3 regions of the Streptomyces sp. NPDC102259 genome follow, and region 2 is predicted to be linked to each of the others. Evidence: riboswitches for the same ligand, from Rfam matches in the RefSeq annotation. Region 2 holds a riboswitch; each other region holds the start of a gene.
The links. A riboswitch is a leader RNA that binds a small molecule or an ion and turns the genes downstream of it on or off. The one in region 2 is predicted to bind S-adenosylmethionine.
Positions count from the first base shown of each region.

Region 1: another riboswitch for S-adenosylmethionine. It lies ahead of thrC (threonine synthase); the one in region 2 lies ahead of ACIRPU_RS19155 (amino acid ABC transporter permease).
Region 3: another riboswitch for S-adenosylmethionine. It lies ahead of ACIRPU_RS32095 (aminotransferase class V-fold PLP-dependent enzyme); the one in region 2 lies ahead of ACIRPU_RS19155 (amino acid ABC transporter permease).

Region 1 covers NZ_JBIWMA010000008.1:199,751-207,274, reverse strand. The annotation lists gene ACIRPU_RS20720 (ABC transporter substrate-binding protein) at 1-646, shown strand, start outside; gene ACIRPU_RS20715 (DUF3263 domain-containing protein) at 848-1,096, shown strand; gene otsB (trehalose-phosphatase) at 1,124-2,011, shown strand; gene ACIRPU_RS20705 (trehalose-6-phosphate synthase) at 1,999-3,411, opposite strand; gene ACIRPU_RS20700 (glucosyl-3-phosphoglycerate synthase) at 3,528-4,472, opposite strand; SAM riboswitch class I at 4,642-4,807, shown strand; gene thrC (threonine synthase) at 4,823-6,139, shown strand; gene ACIRPU_RS20690 (ubiquitin-like small modifier protein 1) at 6,274-6,549, shown strand; gene ACIRPU_RS20685 (cold-shock protein) at 7,003-7,209, shown strand.
Region 2 covers NZ_JBIWMA010000007.1:211,717-219,240, forward strand. The annotation lists gene ACIRPU_RS19145 (ABC transporter substrate-binding protein) at 33-1,055, opposite strand; gene ACIRPU_RS19150 (amino acid ABC transporter ATP-binding protein) at 1,126-1,929, opposite strand; gene ACIRPU_RS19155 (amino acid ABC transporter permease) at 1,926-2,906, opposite strand; SAM riboswitch class IV at 3,303-3,422, opposite strand; gene ACIRPU_RS19160 (glutathione S-transferase C-terminal domain-containing protein) at 3,489-4,385, opposite strand; gene ACIRPU_RS19165 (DoxX family protein) at 4,882-5,382, opposite strand; gene ACIRPU_RS19170 (hypothetical protein) at 5,379-5,546, opposite strand; gene ACIRPU_RS19175 (carbohydrate kinase family protein) at 5,619-6,548, opposite strand; gene ACIRPU_RS19180 (class II aldolase/adducin family protein) at 6,583-7,257, opposite strand; gene ACIRPU_RS19185 (TetR family transcriptional regulator) at 7,316-7,524, shown strand, end outside.
Region 3 covers NZ_JBIWMA010000018.1:6,753-14,276, reverse strand. The annotation lists gene ACIRPU_RS32120 (NlpC/P60 family protein) at 1-446, opposite strand, end outside; gene ACIRPU_RS32115 (NYN domain-containing protein) at 658-2,001, opposite strand; gene ACIRPU_RS32110 (hypothetical protein) at 2,039-2,278, opposite strand; gene ACIRPU_RS32105 (rhomboid family intramembrane serine protease) at 2,452-3,237, shown strand; gene ACIRPU_RS32100 (Lrp/AsnC family transcriptional regulator) at 3,234-3,515, shown strand; gene ACIRPU_RS32095 (aminotransferase class V-fold PLP-dependent enzyme) at 3,548-4,909, opposite strand; SAM riboswitch class IV at 5,090-5,206, opposite strand; gene trpD (anthranilate phosphoribosyltransferase) at 5,387-6,451, opposite strand; gene ACIRPU_RS32085 (cytochrome bc complex cytochrome b subunit) at 6,597-7,524, opposite strand, start outside.

The DNA of each region.
Region 1 (7,524 bases), on a different contig from region 2:
CGGGGGCGGCTACACCCAGACCGTCAGCGCCTACAGCATCGACTCCACCGAGAACGTCGAGACCTTCGACTGGCTGAAGGACGACCTGGTCGGCAAGGGCCTCACCGGGCCGGTCGCCCCGGACAAGCTGAACCGGGCCGCCGCGTTCACCGCGTTCGCCGCCGGCGACGTGGGCATGCTCAACGGGCACCCCTCGCTGATGAAGGCGGCCGAGAGCAAGGGCGTGAAGTTCGGCATGGTGCCGATGCCCGGCGTCGCCGGCCCGACCAAGGTCTCCATGGGCGTCGCCGACTGGATGACCGCCTTCAAGCAGAACGGGCACGCCGAGCAGGTCGGCGACTTCCTCGACTACGTCTACAGCGAGAAGAACGTGCTGGACTTCTCCCGCGAGTACGACCTGTTGCCGGTCACCAACTCGGCCTCCCAGGTCATGAGCGCGGCCAAGGAGGACGCCGACCTCAAGCCGTTCCTCGACCAGCTCGCGCTCTCCGAGACCTACCCCGTCGGACGGACCTCCTGGGCGAAGGTCAGCGCGGAGATCAAGAAGCGGATCGGCCAGGCCGTGACCGCGAACGGCAGCCCGGCCGACGTGCTGGGCGGGCTCCAGACCACGGCCGCGACGCTGGACGTCGGCTCCGACGGCTGACCGGGGCCACCGGGTGGCCCGCTGAGCCGGGCTGCTGAGCCGGTTCCGCTGGGCCGGGTGCTGGGCCGGGCTGCTCAGCCGAGACGCTGAACCGGGCCGCTCAGCGGGCCGGCTGAACCGGGCCGCTGAACCGGGCCGCTGAACCGGCCCGCTGAGCCGGGTCGCTGAGCCGCTGTCGGTGGCGGGCGCTACCGTGCGGGCATGGAGCGGCGAACGGAAGCGGACGAGCTGGGGGCGGGGGAGCGGGACATCCTCGCCCTGGAGCGGCGCGGGTTCTCCGGCCCCGGCGCGAAGGAACGGGCGATACGCGAGGAACTGGACCTGTCCCCGGTCCGCTACTACCAACTCCTCAACGCCCTCCTGGACGACCCGCGCGCCCTGGCCCACGACCCGGTCACGGTGAACAGACTGCGCAGAGTGCGGGAGGCCAGGCGGGGGGAGCGTCAGTAGCCGGCGCGCGTTGGCTATCGTCGCCGTATGGGCACCCACGAGACGCACTCCACGGAACCCGAGCCCCTCTCTCTCCCCGTTCCGGTCACCCGGGCGGGCCGCGCCGCACTCGACGCGATCGTCGGCCGGCCCTCCACCACCCTCGTCGCGCTCGACTTCGACGGCACTCTCGCCCCGATCGTCGAGAACCCGGAGGACGCCCGGGCGCACCCCGACGCCGTCCCCGCGCTCACGGCCCTCGCGCCGAAGGTCGCCGCCGTGGCCGTCATCACGGGCCGGCCCGCCGAGGTCGCCGTACGGCACGGCGGGTTCGCCGGGGCCGAGGGACTGGAGCACCTCTCCGTCCTCGGCCACTACGGCGCCGAACGCTGGGACGCCCGCACCGGCGCCCTCAGCGCCCCCGCCCCGCACCCCGGAGTGGCCGCCGTCCGCGCCGAACTCCCGCGGGTCCTGGCCGCCGCCGGGGACCGGTCGGGTGTCTCGGTCACCGGGGTCTCGGTCGAGGAGAAGGGCGGCCGGGCCGTCGCCGTCCACACCCGCCGCGCCGCCGACCCCCGGGCCGCCTTCGAAGCCCTGCGGGCCCCGCTCACCGACCTGGCCACCCGGCACGGCCTGATCGTCGAACCCGGCCGGATGGTCCTGGAGCTGCGCCCGCCGGGCATGGACAAGGGCGTCGCCCTGCTGGAGCACATCCGCGAGACCGGCGCGCGGTCCGTCCTCTACGCCGGTGACGACCTCGGCGACCTGCCCGCCTTCGCCGCCGTCGAGAAGCTCCGCTCGGACGGCTTCCCCGGACTGCTGGTGTGCAGCGGCAGCACCGAGGTCGGCGAACTGGCCGAGCGCGCGGACCTCGTCGTCGATGGCCCCGCCGGCGTCGTACGGCTGCTGCGGGAGCTGGCCGCTCAGCTCGGCTGAATCTCCCGCAGGGCGTTCAGCTGGTCCAGGAACCACTGGGCCGGGGGAAGCGCGGTCGCCGCCGCGGACAGCCGCTTCGTGCGCTCGGCCCGCTCCTCCGGCTTCATGGTCAGCCCCTCGTGCAGGGCGCGGGCGGTCTCCAGGACGTCGTACGGGTTCACCGTGATCGCGTCCTCGCCCAGTTCCCAGTAGGCCCCGGCCTCCCGGGACAGGACCAGCGCGCAGCCCTCGTCGGAGACGACCGGGACCTCCTTGGCGACCAGGTTCATGCCGTCGCGGATCGGGTTCACCAGGGCCACGTCGGCCAGTCGGTAGGCGGCCAGGGAGCGGGCGAAGTCGTCCTTGAGGTTCAGCAGGACCGGGGTCCAGCCGGGCGTGCCGTACCGGTCGTTGATCTCCTCGGCCAGGCGCCGCACCTCGGCCGTGTAGTCGCGGTAGACGGCGAGGTCCTGGCGGGAGGGGTAGGCGAAGGCCACGTGGACGACCTGTTCGCGCCACTCCGGGTGGTCGTCGAGCAGCTGCCGGTAGGCCAGGAGCCCGCGCACGATGTTCTTGGACAGCTCGGTGCGGTCGACGCGGACGATCGTCTTGCGGCCCTCGCCGATCTCCGCCCGGAGGGCCGCCATCCGCTCGTCGACGTCCGGCCGGTGCGAGCGCTCCCGCAGGAAGTCCGCGTCCGCGCCGAGCCCGTGCACGCCGATCCGCGTCCTGCCGGGGCCGCCGACGAACTCCGTACAGCACGCGGTGAACGCGTCCGCCCAGCGCCGGGTGAGGAAGCCCAGACGGTCCGCGCCGAGCATGCCGTGCAGCAACTGCTCGCGGATGTCCCCCGGCAGCAGCGCGAAGTAGTCCACCGGCGCCCACGGCGTGTGCGAGAAGTGGCCGATGCGCAGGTCGGGGCGCAGCTCGCGCAGCATCCCCGGCACCAGACACAGGTGGTAGTCCTGGACGAGGACGGCCGCGCCGTCCGCCGCCTCCTCGGCCAGCGCCTCGGCGAACGCCCGGTTGTACGTCTCGTACGACGCCCACTGGCGGCGGAACTCCGCGTCGAAGGCGGGCTCCAGCGGCGTCTGGTAGAGCAGGTGGTGGATGAACCAGAGGACCGAGTTCGCGATGCCGTTGTAGGCGTCCGCGTGCACGTCGGCCGGGACGGCCAGCATGCGCACGCCCTCCTCGCCGACCCCGCGCCGGACCGCCTCCCGGTCGCCGTCGGTGAGCGCCGAGCACACCCACAGGGCGCCCGCGTCGGGCCCGATGGCCGACAGGCCGGAGACCAGCCCGCCGCCGCCGCGTTTCGCGTGCAGCGAGCCGTCCTCGCGCACCTCGTAGGAGACGGGGCCGCGGTTGGACGCGACCAGCACCTCGGCGGCCGGAGCGGCAGTGTCGTGCGTGGAAGCCATACGCCCAACCTAGCCCGGTCGGGAAACGCTCAAACGTACGGTCGCGCTGTGTGGACGGGCCGTGTCCGGCCGTGTCGCCGCTGTCGGCGGCATGCCGTATACGGCCCGTCCTGCGGTCACGCGACCTTGCGGGTCGCGTACTCCGCGATCTCCGCCATCGGCGGCCTTTCCTCGGTGTCCACGGAGTAGGTGCGCGGCTCGAAGCCGTCCGTGCTCCGTTCGAACTGGGTGAGGGACGGGCGGATCAGATGCCCGCGGGCCAGCCGGAGCTGGGCGGTGCGGTAGATGGCCGCCGCCATCCGGCCCAGCGCCTGGCCGTCCTGGTGACGGTGCTTGCGCACGCCGATGTCGACCTGGGCCAGGGCGTCGAGGCCCACCAGGTGCAGGGCGTCGACCAGCATGCCCAGTTCCACGCCGTAGCCGACGGGGAACGGCAGCTGCTCCAGCAGACTGCGGCGGGCCGCGTACTCCCCGCCGAGCGGCTGCACGAACCCGGCCAGCTGCGGCCAGTGCATGTTGAGCAGCGGGCGGGCCATGAGCTCGGTGACCCTCCCGCCCTGGCCGGCCGCGCCGCCCAGCGGACGGTCGTACATGCCCTTGACCAGGTCCACCCCGGGGTCGGTGAGCAGCGGGCCGACGATCCCCGAGACGAAGTCGGAGGAGAACTCCCTCAGATCGGCGTCGATGAAGCAGACGATGTCCCCGGTGGTGACCAGCAGGGAGCGCCACAGGACCTCGCCCTTGCCGGGCACGGCCGGTATGCGCGGCAGGATGTCGTCCCGGTGGACGACCCGCGCGCCGGCCGCCGCGGCCACCTCGGACGTACGGTCGGTCGATCCCGAGTCGACGACCACGATCTCGTCGACGAGCGGGACCTGGTGCATGAGGTCGTGACGGATGATCGCGACGATGTCGCCGACCGTCTCCTCCTCGTTCAGCGCGGGAAGGACGACGGACACCGACTGGTTCGTGGCGCGTTTCGCGGCCATGATCCTGTGGAGCGGACGATCGGTCACGGCCCAGGAGCGGGTGGCCAGCCAGCGCTCAGTTTCTTGAAGCACAGTCTGCGGCTCCTCACTGTCGTGATCACACCGGGTGCACAGGAGGTGACCGTGTGATCCATCTCGCGGTTCGGACGACTATCTCAACTGTCCTGGCCTTCGGTTACAGTCTTGAACAACGCGGATGACCATCGCATGTCCGAGGTCGCCCCCGTCCACAACTTCATACCGCTCATCCAGAGGGGCAGAGGGATACGGCCCGATGAAGCCCCGGCAACCCTCCAGCCGGTCTCGTGACGCTCACCGCTCCATGCGGTGATCGCTCCGCGAGGCTCCCGGCTCGGGAAGGTGCCAAATCCGTCTCACGGCGAAATGCGTCGTGAGGAAGATGAGGAAGGGCCTCGCCTCACATGGCTGCGCAGACTGTTGCAAGCACGACTGTTGCAAGCACCACCGACTCTACGACGTCCTCTGCCGTCGACCTCGGTCCGGCCGCGGCGTTGAACTGCCGCGAGTGCGGTCACCGCGTGCCCCTCGGCCCGGTCTTCGCCTGCGAAGAGTGTTTCGGCCCGCTCGAGATCGCGTATGACTTCTCCTCCTACGACACGGAGGAGCTCCGCAAGCGCATCGAGGCGGGACCCGCGAACATCTGGCGCTACGCGCCGCTGCTGCCCGTCCCGGCGGACGTGGCCGACAAGCCCAACATCAACCCCGGTTGGACCAAGCTCGTCCAGGCCGACAACCTCGCCCGCGAGCTGGGCGTCGACGCCGGCAAGCTCTTCGTCAAGGACGACTCCGGCAACCCGACGCACTCCTTCAAGGACCGCGTCGTCGCCCAGGCCATCGAGGCCGCCCGCGCGTTCGGCTTCACCACGCTCTCCTGCTCCTCCACGGGCAACCTGGCCGGTGCCGTCGGCGCCGCCGCCGCCCGGGCGGGCTTCCGGTCCTGTGTGTTCATCCCGCACGACCTGGAGCAGGGCAAGGTCGTCATGGCCGCGATCTACGGCGGCGAACTCGTCGGCATCGAGGGCAACTACGACGACGTCAACCGCTTCTGCTCCGAGCTCATCGGCGACTCGGCGGGCGAGGGCTGGGGCTTCGTCAACGTCAACCTGCGGCCGTACTACGCCGAGGGTTCCAAGACGCTGGCGTACGAGATCTGCGAGCAGCTCGGCTGGCGGCTGCCGGACCAGCTGGTCGTGCCGATCGCCTCCGGCTCGCAGCTGACGAAGATCGACAAGGGCCTCCAGGAGCTGATCAAGCTCGGGCTGGTCGAGGACAGGCCGTACAAGATCTTCGGCGCGCAGGCCGAGGGCTGCTCCCCGGTGTCCGTCGCCTACAAGGCCGGGCACGACGTGGTCCGCCCCCAGAAGCCGAACACCATCGCCAAGTCGCTGGCCATCGGCAACCCGGCTGACGGTCCGTACGTCCTCGACATCGCGCGGCGCACCGGTGGCGCGGTGGAGGACGTGAACGACGAGCAGATCGTCGACGCGATCAAGCTGCTGGCGCGGACCGAGGGGATCTTCGCGGAGACCGCCGGTGGGGTGACGGTGGGTGTGACGCGCAAGCTGATCGAGAACGGTCTTCTCGACCCGACCGGGACGACCGTCGTCCTCAATACGGGTGACGGACTGAAGACCCTGGACGCGGTGGCCGGCACCGGGCTGACCGCGACCATCCGTCCGAACCTCGACTCCTTCCGCGAGGCCGGCCTCGCGTCATGAGCGGGGCGCTCCGCTGTAAGACCGTATGTGTGCTGCGGGCCGGTGTGGGCCGGTCGCGCCCACGCGGCGGCAGCCGCACGATCCGCACGGCCCCGCGCCCCTGAGGCCGTCTACCCGACCGGAGATCACCAGACATGAGCGTCAACGTCCGCATCCCCACCATCCTGCGCACCTACACGGGCGGGCAGGCCGAGGTGAAGGCCGAGGGGGCGACCCTCGGTGAGGTCATCGCCGACCTGGAGAAGAACCACACCGGTATCGCCGCCCGGGTCCTGGACGACCAGGGCAAGCTGCGCCGGTTCGTCAACGTGTACGTGAACGACGACGACGTCCGCTTCGAGCAGGGTCTGGAGACGGCCACCCCGGACGGCGCCGGCGTCTCCATCATCCCGGCCGTGGCCGGCGGCTGACCGACGGTCAGTACCCACTGGTAGTAACCGTCGGTAACATCGATTACCGAGCGTTCATCGAATTGCCCTCTCCGCGATAGAAGCGGAGGGGGCAATTCAGTGTGGTTGAGCGCGGTACAGTTGGGGAAGCCGGTCCGGATCACCGGATCCGGAGCCTTTGATTTCTGCCCCGCGCCCGACAAGAAGCAGCCAATGTGTGCGCCTCTTTCGTGGCTTTTGCGGCTTATGTAGGGCCCGACTTGCCCTCAATTCAGGCGAATTCTCGCCACATTACGGATCCCGCCCGTCCGGAATTCTCGTCCAAGTGACCTGTTGCAGAGGGCAGTTGGACAGATACATTCGGCCGCGGTCGACGCGTTCCGGCGCACGCCCCCAAGCCAACCGGGGGGTGAGGTCTGACCCGGATCCGCGAAGTGTGGGTCCGTGCAAGGGCCAGTAATAGGGGAGTTAGGCATGGCTCAGGGCACCGTCAAATGGTTCAACGCGGAGAAGGGGTACGGCTTCATCGCGGTCGACGGTGGTGCGGATGTTTTCGTCCACTACAGCGCGATTCAGATGGACGGCTACCGCACCCTGGAAGAGGGGCAGCGGGTCGATTTCGAGATCTCGGCTGGCCAGAAGGGGCCGCAGGCGGACATGGTCCGGCTCGCGACCGGCTGAAGCACGCGCCGACTGAAAGCGTCGTTCTTCTGTACAACTGACGAAGGGCTCGCACCCCCACGGGGGGCGAGCCCTTCGGTCTGTCCGGGGACGTCCGCGAGGCGTCGGCGAGACGTCCGCGAGGGGTGTCCGCAAGGGTGCCGGTCCGGCGGAGGCGCTTGCACTCTCATGGGTCGAGTGCTAATCATTGCGTTAGCACTCTGAAGGTGAGAGTGACAACGAGGACCGGGTCGGTGAGGCCCGCAGGCCAGGTGGGGCAAGGAACCACGAGGCCGGCGAGCCGTCCGTCGCGGGCGCCAGCGCGGTCCGGAGCAA
Region 2 (7,524 bases):
CCCGCGTACGTCACAGCTGTGGTGACGACCGATCAGGAGTTGTCCAGCGGCAGCCCGGGCGGGTTGATCTCGGACTTGGCGACGGCCTCGTTGGAGAGGTTGTAGGCCGCCAGCCACTTGGCGTACTGACCGTGCTCGATCAGGTAGTTGATGGCGTCCGCGACCGGCTTGGCGAGGCCGCTGTCCTTCTTCGCGGTGGCGGCGATCAGGCCCTGGAGCGTCTCGCCGGCGCCGGAGAAGGTGCCCGCGTTGCGGGTGGCGTTGGCCTTGCCCGCGGTCTGGGAGACGTTGTAGGCGATGCCGGGGTTGGGGCCGAAGTACGCGTCGATCTTGCCGCTGGCGAGCGCCAGGTAGATGCCGTTGCGGTCCGGGTAGTACTTGACGGTGAGCTTCTTGCCCTCGGACTCCAGCTTCTTCTTCCACTCCAGGAGGATCTTCTCCTGGTTGGTACCGGAGCCGACGGTGACGGTCAGACCGGCGAGGTTCTCGTAGTTGCCGTCGAAGTTCCACGTGCTGGACTTCTTGACCTCCCAGCCGAGGTTGTCCTGGCGGTAGGAGGCGAACTCGTACTTCTTCTTGCGCTCCTCGGTGTCGGTGATGTTCGAGAAGCCGACGTCGACCTTGCCGCTGTCGATGCCGACGAAGAGGTTCTCCCAGGTGAAGTTCTTCGTCTCCGGCTTCAGGCCGAGGACCGCGGCCACCAGGCGGCCGAGGTCGGGCTCGGCACCGGTGAGGGTCTTCTGGTCGTCGCCGACGTAGGCGAGCGGGGCGAAGCCGGAGGGCAGGGCGCCGATGCCGATGTTCAGCTTGCCGCTCTTCCTGAGCGCGTCGGGCAGTTCGGCGCTGATGGACTTGACCTCGGAGACCTTCAGGGCGCTCTCCTCGGCGGCGCCGTTGGACGCCCGGCCGATGGTCACGCTGTCGGCGGCGCTGCCGGTCGTGGTGGCGGCCTCGCTGTCACCACCGCAGGCGGCGAGCCCGGTGGCGAGGGTGGCGACCGCGGTCGCCGCGGTGATGCCGCGAATCAGGCTGCGTCGGGTGAAGTGGGCAGACATGGGCGTCCTTTGTGACTGGTGTGATGGTGTCGTGGGGGGAAGTCGTGGGGCGAAGGCGCGGGGCGCGGTGTCAGAGCACCTTGCTGAGGAAGTCCCGCGTCCGTTCGTGCCGCGGTTTGTCGAGGACCTCGCTGGGCGGGCCCTGCTCGACGATCTTCCCTTCGTCGATGAAGACGACCCGGTCGGCGACCTCGCGGGCGAAACCGACCTCGTGGGTGACGATGACGAGCGTGGTGCCGCTGGTCGCCAGGTCCTTGATGACCGCGAGGACCTCGCCGACGAGCTCGGGGTCGAGGGCGGAGGTGGGCTCGTCGAAGAGGATGACGCCGGGGCGCAGCGCGAGGGCGCGGGCGATGGCGACGCGCTGCTGCTGGCCGCCGGACAGCTGCCGGGGGTAGGCGGCGGCCTTGTCGGCGAGGCCCACCCGGTCCAGGAGTTCGCGGGCCAGTTCCAGGGCGGCGGACTTGGCGAGCCTCCCGGTGGCGACCGGTGCGGCGGCGACGTTGTCCAGCACGGTCAGGTGCGGGAAGAGGTTGAAGTTCTGGAAGACGAAGCCGATCCGGCCGCGCTGGGTCAGGATGGCCCGTTCGCTCAGCTCGCGCAGCCGCTCGCCGTGCCGGCGCACGCCGATCAGCTCGCCGTTGATGCTGACGTAGCCGATCTCGGGCTTCTCCAGGTGGTTGATGACCCGCAGCAGGGTGGACTTGCCGGAGCCGGACGGGCCGAGGATCACGGTGACCTCGCCGGGCCGCACGGTCAGGCTCACCCCGTCCAACACCCGGTGGGCGCCGTACCACTTGTGCACGTCGTGCACCTCGACGGCGGCGGGCACGATCCCGGTGGCGTCGGCGCTCTGCACGGTCTCGGTGCTCATACGGCGGCCTCCTGGCGGATGCGGCCCCGCAGGTCGGTGAGACCGGTCCGCAGTTTCTGCAACGGCGTCGGCGGCAGGGAACGCGTGGCGCCCCGGGCGTAGTACCGCTCGACGTAGAACTGGACGACGGAGACGAGGCTGGTCAGGATCAGGTACCAGACGGTGACGACCAGCAGCAGCGGCACGATGTCGCCGGGGTAGGTGGCCCCCATGGTCTGCGCGGTGCCGAACAGGTCGAGCAGCGAGACGTAGAAGACCAGCGAGGTGGACTTGACCAGGCCGATCAGCTGGTTGACGTAGTTCGGCGTGATCGACCGCAGGGCCTGCGGGAAGACGATCTTCCAGAACTGGTAGCGCTTGGGCAGGCCGAGCGCGGCGGCCGCCTCGTGCTGGCCCTGGTCGACGGAGAGGATGCCGCCGCGGACCACTTCGGCGGCGTAGGCCGCCTCGTTGAGGCTGAGGCCGATGACGGCGATCACCATGTCGGTGGCCAGCCGGGACTCGTCGAAGCGGAAGAACGCCGGACCGAAGGGAACCCCCACGCTCAGGGTCTGGTACAGGGCGCTGAAGTTGTAGAGGAAGAGCAGCACCACGATCAGCGGGATGGAGCGCAGCGCCCATACGTAGGTCCAGCTCACCGCGCGCAGCACCGGGCTCTTCGAGAGCCGGGCGAGGGCGAGCAGGATGCCGCCGAGGAGGCCCAGCACCGCGCTGTAGGCGGCCACTTCCAGGGTGATCAGCAGTCCGTCGAGGATCACCGGCCGCAGGAACCAGTAGCCGAAGCGGTCCCACTGGTAGAAGGGGTTGGAGATCAGTCCGTGCGTGAACTGCGCCACCAGGACCAGGGCCACGGCGGTGGCGATCCAGCGGCCGGGCTTGCGCAGCGGCTGGACGCGCTGGGCGGTCGGCTTCGCTGACGGGACGTCGATGGCGGGCGCGGCCTCGGCGAGGGTCACGGCGCCTGGGGGTTCACTCATAAGGGGCTCCGGCGGGAGTCGGACACCCCGGGTCACGGCGGACGTGCGTGGCCTGACGCGCCGGGGCGGGGCGGCGGGAACCGCTCGGCGGGCGCGAACAGGGCATGGCTCACGGATGCGTACGGGAGACCGGGGTGGGGCGGACAACGGCACACCGCTCGGGCGGTGTTCGTCAGGAACGCGGAGGCGGGGCTGAGGTGCGAGGGGTTCGTTCAGCCCCGACAGCGGGCACGGCCCGGTGCGGTACACAGTGCGCTGTTCACACGCAGGAGGTCGACGGCGCGGTTGGCGACGAGGATGTCGAGGTACGGCCGTACGCAGCCCCGGGGGCGACGCGGCGCCGTCCGATGAGCTGCGTACATGTCCGTCACCGTCACTGTTCCGGCCCCTGAGGGGCCCTCGCGCTTACCGATACGTCATTACCGAAACGTCGGTCCGGTCGTCACCTGGGGCACCCCACCGCGGAGCGAGGGTTGCCGGTCAGCGAGCCAGGGCTTGTCGCTGACGCTCATGACCGTTCTGGGCCGTAAGTAAGACAGTTGCCCGAACGTATGTCAACGGCGGTCCAGTGGATGGACCGGGTCACGGCTGGTTGACCTGCGGTCGGACCGCCGATCCGTCTGCCGCGTGGGTCTCCCAGTCCAGGATCTGGACGGCGGCGCCGGCGGCCTCCAGGCCCTGGCAACGGGCGTGGTGACGGCGGGCGATGGCGTCCAGGTCGAGGTGGGCGCCGAAGGCCGGGTGGGCGGCCAGACGGCGGGCGTAGGCCCACAGGGCGGGATGGTCGGCGATGCGGTGCACGGCGGCCGCGTCGAGGTGGTAGCGGTGCACGGTGTCGAGTTGGACCAGGGCGACCCACAACTCGACGTCGGAGGCGGTGATCTGATCACTGATCAGGAACTCGTGGGCGCCGAGTCCGCGCTCCAGCACCCCGAGCGTGGCGAGCAGCGTGTCGAGGGCGGCGGCCCGCTCCGCCTCTTCGGCGTCGGCCGCTCCGGCGCGCTGGGCCGCCTCCTCGATGCCCTGGGCGCACATCCGCTCGACGGCCTCGATCTGCGACTCCGCGCCGCACGGATACAGGGTGGGCCGGCCGCCGCCGAACCGCCGGGCCAGGTCGCGGGCGATGTCGGGGCCGTGGCTGCTGACGATGCGCCCCGACCAGTCGTCGCTGAGCACCGGCGCGAGGGCGGGTCCGGTGTACCGGTGCGCGCTGGCGTCGTACAGCGGACGCAGCGCGGAGTGGCCTCCGTCGGGGCAGTCCGCGACGGCGGGCAGGAAGGTGACCGGGCAGGCCTTTTCCAGGCCGAGGAGGCTGTGGGTGACGGCGATGCGTAGACAGTCGGGGTCGGCCGCCGCCAGGTGGAGGCGGTAGCGGCGCGGCACCGCGTAGTGGCCGCTGCGGGCGTCCCGGCCGATCCGGCCCCGGAAGGCGGCGGCGGGTCGGGCGGACAGGTGGGCGGCCAGTGGTGTGACGGACATGACTCTCCCCAGGGGCGGGACGCACGAGGGACGTGCGCGCGGCGGATGCGACGTCGAAGAGGGAGGTGCGGACCTCGTCCGCTCGTGCCGGGTGCGGCCGCGTCCAGGGGACGCCGCCGGTGCGGTTCGGCGCGGGGACGGGTCCGGCTCAGTCCTGGAACCTGATGGCGCTGCAGACGCGCTTCAGGTCGATGTGACGGCGGGAGGTGAGAAGGGGCGACGACCGGGCCGTGCGGCTCGCGCGGCCGGTGATCGGCTCCTGTCGCCCCATTGTTTCCCTACCCGTTCACTAGGATTCCCGGATCGAGTGTCGATCCGCCTCGGTCCTCCGTCAAGGGGGCGTCCACCAGGTGAGTACCGGGCGGGTACGGGGCGGCCCGCGGAGAGCGTCCGGCGCGTGTGCTGCTCGGGGACGCCCGGCCTGGGGCGGGCAGCGCCCCGGGCGCCTCGACGGTCGACGGCTCACCCCTGAGGCCGACGCGCAGGGGCCGCCCGCTCAGCTCTCGTTCCGGGGGCGCCAGAACACGGCCAGCAGACCGGCCGTCGCGACGACGCCCACCCCGAGCACCACACCGGCGCCGGTCCATCCGGTCACACTGATGTCCGCGGCCTCGTCCACCGCGTACTCCCCCGGCCCCCAGGCTCCCAGCGCCACCGCGAGAACGCCCAGGACGAGGACGTACTCGTAGCCCTCCTTGAACACGAAGAAGCCGTTGCGGCGGTGCGCGAGCAGGCCCGCCACCAGCATCACGGACAGCACCGCCGCGCAGGCCAGCGTGGTGAGGAAGCCCGCCAACAGCAGTACGCCCGCGCCGAGTTCGGTGAGGACGCTGAGCCAGGCCTGGAGTCTCGGGCGGGTGAGCCCGAGGCCGCCGAACCAGCCGGCGGTGCCGGATATGCCGCCTCCGCCGCGCCAGTGGTTCCAGCCGTGCGCCACCATCACCACGCCGAGCACGACCCGTACGAGCAGCAGTGCGGTGTCCGAAGCCTGACTCATCGCGATGTCCCCTTCTCCGTCGGCGGCGCCCGCACACCCGGCGCGCACTCCTCGACGAAGGCGAGCGCCTGCGGGCGGTGGGCGGGTGCGGTACGGCCGACGCAGGTGTCGTGGCCCGCGCCCGCCTGCTCGTGGCGTACCACCCGTGGGGCTCCGGTGAACATGGAAGCGAGGTTTGCCGGCCCGGCGGGGCCGTTCGCCCGCACCCGCTCGTAGTCGAAGGGCACCGGTCTGCCTCAGGTGCGGGACTTGGCCGTCGTGGCGAAGGAGTCGGCGGCCGCGAGGTCGAAGTCGCCGTGGTCGCTGCCGAGGCCCTGCGCGACGAGTGCGGCGGCGGCGCTGCCGAGGACGGCGGCGTCGCTCGGCGTACGGCCGAGGCTCACGCCCCGCAGATAGCCGGCCGAGAAGGCGTCGCCGCACCCGGTGGTGTCGACGACGTCGACGACGAAGGCGGGGACCGGTTCCGCGCCGTCCGCGGTCACCACGAGCGCTCCGTCGCCGCCGCGCGTGACGGCGACGACGCCCGCCCCGGCGCCGAGGAGCTTGCGCGCCCCCGTCAGCAGGTCGCTCTCGCCGCTGAAGCCGAGGACCTGGTCCTCGTTGGGCAGCAGATGGTCGATGTAGGGCAGGGCCGCCTCGATCTGCTCGAAGCTGCCGAGGACACCGGGGGCGAGCAGGTCGACGGAGGTGACGACGCCGTGCTCCCTGGCGTACGACAGGATGCGTGTGGCGACCTCGACGCCGATCAGCTCCGGTCCGCCCAGGTGCAGATGATCGGCCTCGGCGAGGGCGTCCCAGGGCACGTCGTCGAGGCCGTAGGTGATGTTGGCGCCGAGCAGGTGCAGCGAGGGACGGTCGCCGTTGGGCCGGATCGGCAGGACGCTCGCGGAGGTGGCGGTGTCCGTGCGGCGGACGAGGAACTCGGTGTCGACGCCGGCCCGGCCGAGCAGCTGCACCAGCATGTCACCGGTCGGGTCGGAGCCGATGGCGCCGGCGCTGCGCACCCGCGCGCCCAGCTTGGCGAGGGTGAGCGCGGTGCCGCCCGCGGTCCCGGCGGCGGTCATCCGGATGTCGTCGACCAGCGTCGCGCCCTGGCCCTCGGGTATCTCCTGCACCGGCCGCACCAGCACGTCCAGGACGTGCACGCCCATGGTGAAGACCTTCATCGGCTTTCCCCCTTCGTCGACTTCATCGGCTCTGTCACTGCGCGGGTGGTACGGGGTGGGTGGTGCCGTAGTCGCGGGCGATCGCGGCCTCGATCACGGCGAGTTGCTGCTGTTCGTCGAGGAAGCGGGGCCGGCCCATGGCGGCCGCGCGCTGGTAGAGGCCGCAGGCCCATTCGAGGAGCAGCGCGTTCTCGACGGCCTTGTCCAGGGTCGTCCCGTGGGTGACCGCGCCGTGGTTCGCCAGCAGGGCGGCGCTGCGGCCGTCGAGCGCGGCGAGCACCGACTCGGCGAGTTCGGGGGTGCCGAACGTGGCGTAGGGCGCGACCCGCACCGTACCGCCGAGGGCGAGCAACTGGTAGTGGATGCAGGGCAGTTCGTCGAGCACGCAGGAGACCGCGGTGGCCATCGGAGCGTGGGTGTGGACGACGGCGCCGGTTCCGTAGCGGCGGTGGACCCCGAGGTGCAGCTCCCACTCCGAGGTCGGCCGCAGGCTTCCGGCCACGACCTCGCCGTCCAGGTCGACCACGGTCACCTGATCCGGGGTGAGTTCGGCGAGGACCGCTCCGGTCGCTGTGATCGCGACCCGGTCCTCGACGCGTACGCTCACGTTGCCGGCCGTGCCGATGAGGAGGCCTTCGGCCCCCAGGCGCCGGCAGGCGTCCGCGACGGCGGCCCGCTCCTGACTCAGCGCCGAGCTTGAGGCGGTCATGGGCGCGAAGGTAGCGTAAACATGAAACAAAGTCACGTTCAGGTTTGGAGGCAGTTCCTTGGACCGGACGACCACGGGTTCCGACGGCGGCACTCCCCTGCGCCGCACGCCGCGACAGGCGCGCAGCAAGGCCCGTCTGGCCCTGATGCTGGAGGCCGCCGAGCGCATCCTGGTCGACGACGGCGTCGAGGCGCTCACCACGACGCGGGTCGCTGCCGAGGCGAAGGTGTCGGTCGGCTCGCTGTACCAGTACCTCCCCGACCGTGA
Region 3 (7,524 bases), on a different contig from region 2:
TGGATCTTCTTCAGCGCCTCGACCTGCTGGGCGCTCAGCTGGTCGGCGGTGGACGCCTTGTCCAGGAAGTCGTCCGGGTTCGAGGAGAGGAGCAGCTGCAGGGAGGAGTCGATGGACCCGGTCCGGTACTGGGCGGCCGCCGCCAGACCTATGGAGTCGCGCAGCTCGTTGAGCTCCGACTGCCCCCGGGCCACGTTGTCCTGGATGGTGGAGATCTCCTTCTGGAGCTTCTCCTGCTTCTCCTGGGCCCCGTTGTACTTCTCGGTGGCCTGCTCCGCCTCTTCGTAGAGCTTGTCGACCTTGGTCTTGACCTCGTCCTTGGTGAGCTTCTCGGCGGGCGCCGCGTTGGCGGCCTGGGAGCTCAGTACGACGGCAGCGGCGGCTGCGGTGGTCAGCACGGTCACGCGAGTGCGACTCGGCTGCTTCGGTCGACGGTGGGACGCCACGGAGACGGGCTCCTTCTTTTGAGTGATCACCCGTTTGGAGATGCGAGCCCTGACCTTAGTGACCTCGCCGTGATCAGTTCAAATCCTCAGGAGAAAAAAACCCATCACGCAACGCAGTTTTTTCAATCAACTCACGTGTAGTCATGCTCGATTGACGCTACGTTGCGTGACGATCCCGCCAATTCGGTCAATAAACCTGGAACTTCGACGTTTAGGACAGCCGCTTCAGAAGTACCGCGGAAGCCACGGGTCGGGCACCCGCCTTGGCGATCCCGTCGGCCACCTCACGGTCGGTCGAGGCGACGATGACCGGCCGGCCCGGTGGCTCGGCCCGCACCAGCTGACGGATCAGCTCGTCGGCCGTGACACCCGGCTTGGAGAACAGCACCCGCACCCCGCGCGGCGGCGCGAGCAGCACCGGAGCGGCCAGTTCGGCCCCGTCGAAGACACAGGTGACCTCGGCGCCGGTCTGCGCGGCGAGCTGCGAGAGCTGCCCGAGGAGCCTGAGCCGCTGCTTCTCGAGCGGCATCTGCGGATAGCCGGTCTTGGTGACGTTGTAGCCGTCGACCACGAGATGGGCCTGGGGCAGTGCGAGCAGCTGGTCGAGAATGGCCGGATCGTTCTCCGACAGGGCGCGCGTGGCGATGTCCTTCGGCGTCATCCGTCCCGGTTCGACCGCGTCGACGGTCGCCGCCGGACGCACCGACACCGGCGGCAACGCCAGCTCCCGCCGCAGCCCTTGGGCCGCGTCGAGCACCGTGTCCAGCAGCAGCCGCACCCGCATGTCCTCGACGCTGCGGCCCTCGCGCGCCGCCCGCCGGGTGGCCTCCAGCGCCGCCTCCACCTCGCCGAGCCGGGCCTTCAGACGCCGGGACTCGCTCTCCGCGGCGGACACCTGGCTCTGCCCCTCGGCGCGCACGGTCTCCAGCTCGCCGCGCACCTTGCGCAGCGCGGCCTCGCCCCGCTTGACGTCACTGAGGGCCGAACGCAGCTTGCGGTGGAGCGACTCGGCTTCCTTCTTCGCCGCGTCCAGTTCGGTGCGCAGCTCCTCGGCGCCCGCCCGGGTCTGCTCACGGGCCCGGTCGAGCTCCTCGCGCAGCCGCTCCAGTTCGGCCCGGCTCTCCTCGCCGGCGCGCTCGGCGTCCGCCCGCTGGGCCTCCTCGCCGGCCGCGGTGACCAGCTTCACCCAGCCGGCGGGCCGCAGCACATAGGCCGCGGCCGCAACTTCGTGCGGGTCCGCGGCCGGGGTCGGCGAGCCGGAGTCGAGGGCGCCGGCCAGTTCCGGCTGGGCCTCTCTGAACTTCTCGGCGATGCGCTGCCGGAAGAGCGGATCCGTCTCCAGCGCGGCCGCCATCGCGTTGCCCGCGAACTTCGCCCGCCGGTTCGGCGCGAACCGGGCGTACTGCCGCAACTGGACCGGCAGTTCGCCGACGGTCAGCCCGCCGAAGCCGTCGGAGACGATCTGTACGACCCTGCGCCGCACGCCGTCCGGCAGCGGACGGTCGAGCATCTCGGCGGCGCCGTCGCCCGGCCCCCCGCCTGCGCTCTCCACCATCCGTCACACCCCAATACCTGTGCGGGCCCGCCTCCCGTCAGGAGCCGGCGCCCGGCCGATCCACGAGTTCCACCTGGTCCACCGCGTTGCACCAGCGGCACCGCACCGACTCGATGGTCTCACTGACCACCTCGCGCTCCTCGACCTTCGGCTCACCGGCGAGGTCGAGGTGCACGTACTCGACGACCTTCGACGAGCGCGTCACGTCGAAGCGCGTGAGGTTGCCGCAGAGCGTGCAGCGCCACCGCGTCGCGGCGGTCGGCAGGGGAACCGTCATCGTGGCTGTCCGCTTCCTTCTAGTGTCGTGCTTCCAGTCGCCGGGGTCGGGCCGGAGGCTCCCCCGCGCGTGTGGCTCGTAACCCTACGGCCTGGCGGGTACTCGCCGCCCACCCGTCCGCGGCGGCGAGGCGGGCCGGGCGAGTGCGTCCGGTTACGTCATGCTTTGTTCTCGTGATCGGCAACTGGAACGGGACGGCCGGCAGGGCGGTCCGCAACCGCCCGGCGCCGGTGACCTACGCACTGATCGCCCTGTGCTGCCTGATCTTCCTGATCGGGCCCGCCTCGGGCTTCAATCCGGCGTACGGCTCCGGCGACGAGCTGCTGGCCGCGCAGCGCGCCTACTTCCGGCGCTGGGGCGTGGTGCCCGGCGAGCTCTTCGAGGGCGCGCCACGGGCCGCCCTGACCCCGGCCACGGCCCTCTTCGTCCACGGCAGCTGGGTGCACCTGCTGGGCAACATGCTCTTCCTCTACGTCTTCGGGACGATGACCGAGGACCGGATGGGCCGGGTCGAGTTCACGCTCTTCTACCTCGGCTGCGGCTACCTGGCCCTGATGGGCTACGCCGCCGCCAACGCCGAGTCGTCGCAGTCCCTGGTCGGCGCCTCCGGGGCGATCTCCGCGGTCCTCGGCGCGTTTCTGTACCTGTTCCCCCGAGCGCGGGTGACCAGCCTCCTGCCGTTCCTGTTCTTTCTGCCGCTGCGCTTCCCCGCGTGGGTCGTGCTGCCCTTCTGGGCGGCCCTGCAGTGGGTGGCGGCGGGGCAGGCCGCCCAGGGGCCGGGGGTGGCCTATCTGGCGCACCTGGTGGGCTTCGGCCTGGGGCTCCTCTACGCGTGGGCCCGTTTCGGAATCGGGCGAGGCCCGAAGGGCGGCCCCGGAAGGGCGGCGGCGGGATTCGGGCGGGCGGCTAGAGTGAAGCCCGCCCCAGCTCCGGCTCCCGAGGGAGAGAACCAGCCGTGATCACCGCGATCGTCCTCATCAAGACCAGCGTGGACCGGATTCCCGAGATCGCGGAACGGATCGCTTCGCTGGACTCCGTCAGCGAGGTCTTCTCCGTCACCGGGACGTACGACCTGATCGCCATGGTGCGGGTCAAGGAGCACGAGGACCTGGCGGAGGTCATCCCGGGCAGCATCAGCAAGATCCCCGGGGTGGAGGGCACGGACACGCACGTCGCCTTCCGCACCTACTCGCAGCACGACCTGGAGGCGGCGTTCGCGATCGGGCTGGACTCCTGACCCGCTGAACACCGCCTCCGGCGGACCGTCGCTCACACGGCGGGCACGCAGCGGCCGCCCTCCGTCCGGTACTGCCACTGCGCGCCCTCGCTGACCAGCTCGCGCACCGCGTTCACGAAGCGCTCCACGTGCTCGTCCGGGGTTCCCGCGCCGAAGCTCACCCGGATCGCGTTGAGGGACTTCTCGCCGGGAGCCGCCTCGGGCGCGCCGCACTCGCCCTGGGTCTGGGGGTCACTGCCCAGCAGGGTGCGGACCAGGGGGTGGGCGCAGAAAAGGCCGTCGCGGACGCCGATGCCGTACTCGGCGGAGAGGGCGGCGGCGAAGTGGGAGCTGTTCCAGCCCTCGACGACGAAGGAGATCACGCCGACCCGCGGGGCGTCGTCGCCGAACAGGGAGAGCACCCTCACCTGCGGGACCTCGGCCAGACCGGCCCGCACCTTCGCGATCAGGTACTCCTCCCGGGCGACCAGGCTGTCGAAGCCCGCCTCGGTGAGGGCCTTGCACGCCGAGGCGATGGAGTAGGCGCCGATCACGTTCGGGGAGCCGGCCTCGTGGCGGGCCGCGCTCTCGTGCCACTCCACGTCCACTCCCCCGTCCTCGCGCCGCGTGACCTTGCGGCTGGCGCCGCCGCCCGCGAGGTACGGGTCGGCCGCCACCAGCCAGTCGGCGCGACCGGCCAGCACACCGGAGCCGAAGGGCGCGTACAGCTTGTGCCCGGAGAAGGCCACCCAGTCGACGTCGAGCTCCCGCACGGAGACCGGGTGGTGCGGGGCCAGCTGGGCCGCGTCCAGGACGATCCGGGCGCCGTGCTCGTGCGCGGCGGTCGCCAGCTCGCGTACCGGCCACAGCTCGCCGGTGACGTTCGAGGCGCCGGTGACGCAGACCAGGGCCGGGCCGTGGGGGTCACGCTCGGCGAGGGCCCGCTCCAGCGTCTCGACGGCCTGGCGCGGAGTGCGCGGGGCGTTGAGGTAGGTGACCCGGGCGTCCTTCCAGGGCAGCAGCGAGGCATGGTGCTCGGTCTCGAAGACGAAGACCTGGCAGTCGGCGGGGAGGGCCCGGGCCAGCAGGTTCAGGGAGTCCGTCGTCGAGCGGGTGAAGACGAGCTGGTCGTCGGGACGGCAGTCCAGGAACTCGGTCACCGTCCTGCGGGCGTTCTCGAAGAGGTCCGTGGACAGCTGCGAGAGGTAGCCGGCGCCGCGGTGGACGCTGCCGTAGTACGGGGCGTAGGCCGCCACGTCGTCCCAGACGCGCTGGAGGGCGGGGGCGCTGGCCGCGTAGTCGAGCGCCGCGTAGGTGACCTCGCCGCCCGTCACGAGCGGGACCGTGATATCCCGTCCCAGAACGGGCAGCTGCGCACAAACGGTACGGGCGGCGGCAGCGGTGGAGACAGACATGGCGAACTCCCGTGAGAGGCAAGGGGGAACCACCGTGCGAGCGGACATGGCTCGAGCACGGAGGAAGGTGAAAGGGGTATGCGGAGGCGGGGCTCTACGCCCTATCGCATTCGCTTGCTCACGGAAGACTCCCTCGAACGACCAGGACCCCTGGCGGTGCTCACTCAGAAGAGTGCGAGGGGTCCGCGCTTGCCGTAGACCTCGCTGCCTACGGCCTGGTCTTCACCCGGGGCACCCCGCCACGGACGGAGGGTTGCCGGACAGTCGGCCGGGGCCTCATGACTGTCACTCATGACCTGATACAGGAACGTACGTGAGGTGATCGCCGCCCCGCAACCCGTGTCCGGATCGCGGGACGGCCCGGGGCGGAGCCCCGAAGGGGCGCGGGGCTCATGTGCGGCTCCGCCGCGTGGGCGCGAGCGGCCACGACGGCGCCGCGGACGACCGAGGGCCCTCGCGGCACCGCCGGCGGAGCGCCTAGGCGTTGCTGGCGGCCACCCAGCGCTCCAGGGCCCGCTTGGCCGCGCCCGAGTCGATCGACTCCGCCGCCCTGTCCATCCCGGCCCGCAGCTGCTCCGCGAGGGTCCCGGCGCCCGGCTCGAGCGCCACGAGCGCAGCCGCCGAGTTCAGCAGCACGGCTTCCCGCACGGGGCCCGTCTCGCCCTCCAGGAGGCGGCGGGCGACCTCCGCGTTGTACGACGGGTCCCCTCCCCGCAGGGCCTCGACCGGGACCAGCTCCAGCCCGACGTCACGCGGGTCGAACGTCTCCTCGGCGACCTTGCCGTCGCGGACCACCCACACATGGGAGGTGGCCGTCGTGGTCAGCTCGTCGAGGCCGTCGTCCCCCCGGAAGACCAGGGACGAGTTGCCGCGCTCGGCGAAGACGCCCGCGACCACCGGCGCCATGCGCGGGTCGGCGACCCCGACCGCCTGCGCCCGCACCCTGGCCGGGTTGGTCAGCGGGCCGAGCACGTTGAACACCGTGCGGATGCCCAACTGGCCGCGCGCCGCGCCCACATGACGCAGCGCCGGGTGGAACTTGATCGCGAAGCAGAAGGTGATCCCGGCCTCCTGGGCCACCTCCGCCACCCGCCGCGGGGTCAGTTCCAGGTTGACGCCGAGCTTCTCCAGGACGTCCGAGGCGCCGGACGCGGAGGACGCGGCCCGGTTGCCGTGCTTGACGACCGTGGCACCCGAACCGGCCACGACGATCGCCGACATCGTGGAGATGTTGACCGTCTTCGCGCCGTCGCCGCCCGTGCCGACGATGTCGACGGTCGGGCCGGGCACCTCGATCAGGTTGGCGTGCTCGTACATCGCCCGGACGAGCCCGTTGATCTCCGCGACGGTCTCGCCCTTGGCCCGCAGCGCCACCACGAACCCGGCGATCTGCGCGTCGGTCGCCTCGCCGCGCATGATCCGGTCCAGCGCCCAGAACGTGGCGTCGGCGTCCTGGTCACGGCCGTACAGCAGACCGTTCAGCACCTCGGGCCAGGAACGGCCCGCCGCGGTGTCGCCTCCAGCGGGGGTCACAGCGCTCATAGCCGCTCCTGCGTGTGTCGTCGTATGCCGTGGTGCGCCTCGTCACAAGGTGCCACCCCACCCTATCCAGCCCGTGGGCACGGCAAAGGGCCCCGTCCGAAGACCGGACGGGGCCCATTCCTGCGGCGTGGCGACGCCTCAGCGATCAGTGGTGGCCGTGGCCGCTCGTGATCTCCTTGTATTCCTCCACGGTGGGCTTCGGAATCTGCTGATCCTCGCCGAAGTACGCTCCGCTGATCTTGGCGCGGAGCTTCTCCTTGCTCTTCACCTTGCGCTCGACACCGTTCTCGTCGACGGCGGCGCCGATCGCGGCCGGCTCGTACTGCTCGTGCGACGTGAGGGTGTGCAGCTGCTCCTGGCTGAGCGGCTCGTGGATCTCGATGAACTCACCGTGCGGCAGGCGCTTGATGGTGCCGGTCTCCCGACCGTGCAGCACCTTGTCCCGGTCCCGGCGCTGGAGGCCGAGGCAGATCCGCTTGGTGAAGACGTACGCGATGACCGGTCCGACGAAGAAGAAGATCCGGACGAACCAGGTGATCGAGTTGATCGACAGGTGGAGGTGCGTGGCCCACAGGTCGTTGCCACCGCCGACCAGCGTGATCATGTACATCGTGACCCAGGCGACGCCCAGGGCCGTACGCGTCGGCGCGTTGCGCGGGCGGTCCAGGATGTGGTGCTCGCGCTTGTCGCCGGTGACCCAGGCCTCGATGAAGGGGTACAGCGCCAGCGCCGCGAGGACGACACCGAAGAGGACCAGCGGGATGAACACGCCCAGGACGAGCGTGTGACCCCAGAGGTTGATCTCCCAGCCCGGCATGAAGCGGATCAGGCCCTCGGCGAAGCCCATGTACCAGTCGGGCTGGGCGCCCGTGGACACCTGGTCCGGACGGTAGGGGCCCATGGCCCAGATCGGGTTGATCTGCGCGATGCCGGCGATGACCGCGATCACACCGAAGACCAGGAAGAAGAAGCCTCCGGCCTTGGCCATGTACACCGGCAGCAGCGGCATGCCGACGACGTTCTTGTTGCTCTTTCCGGGGCCCGCGAACTGCGTGTGCTTGTGGTAGAAGACC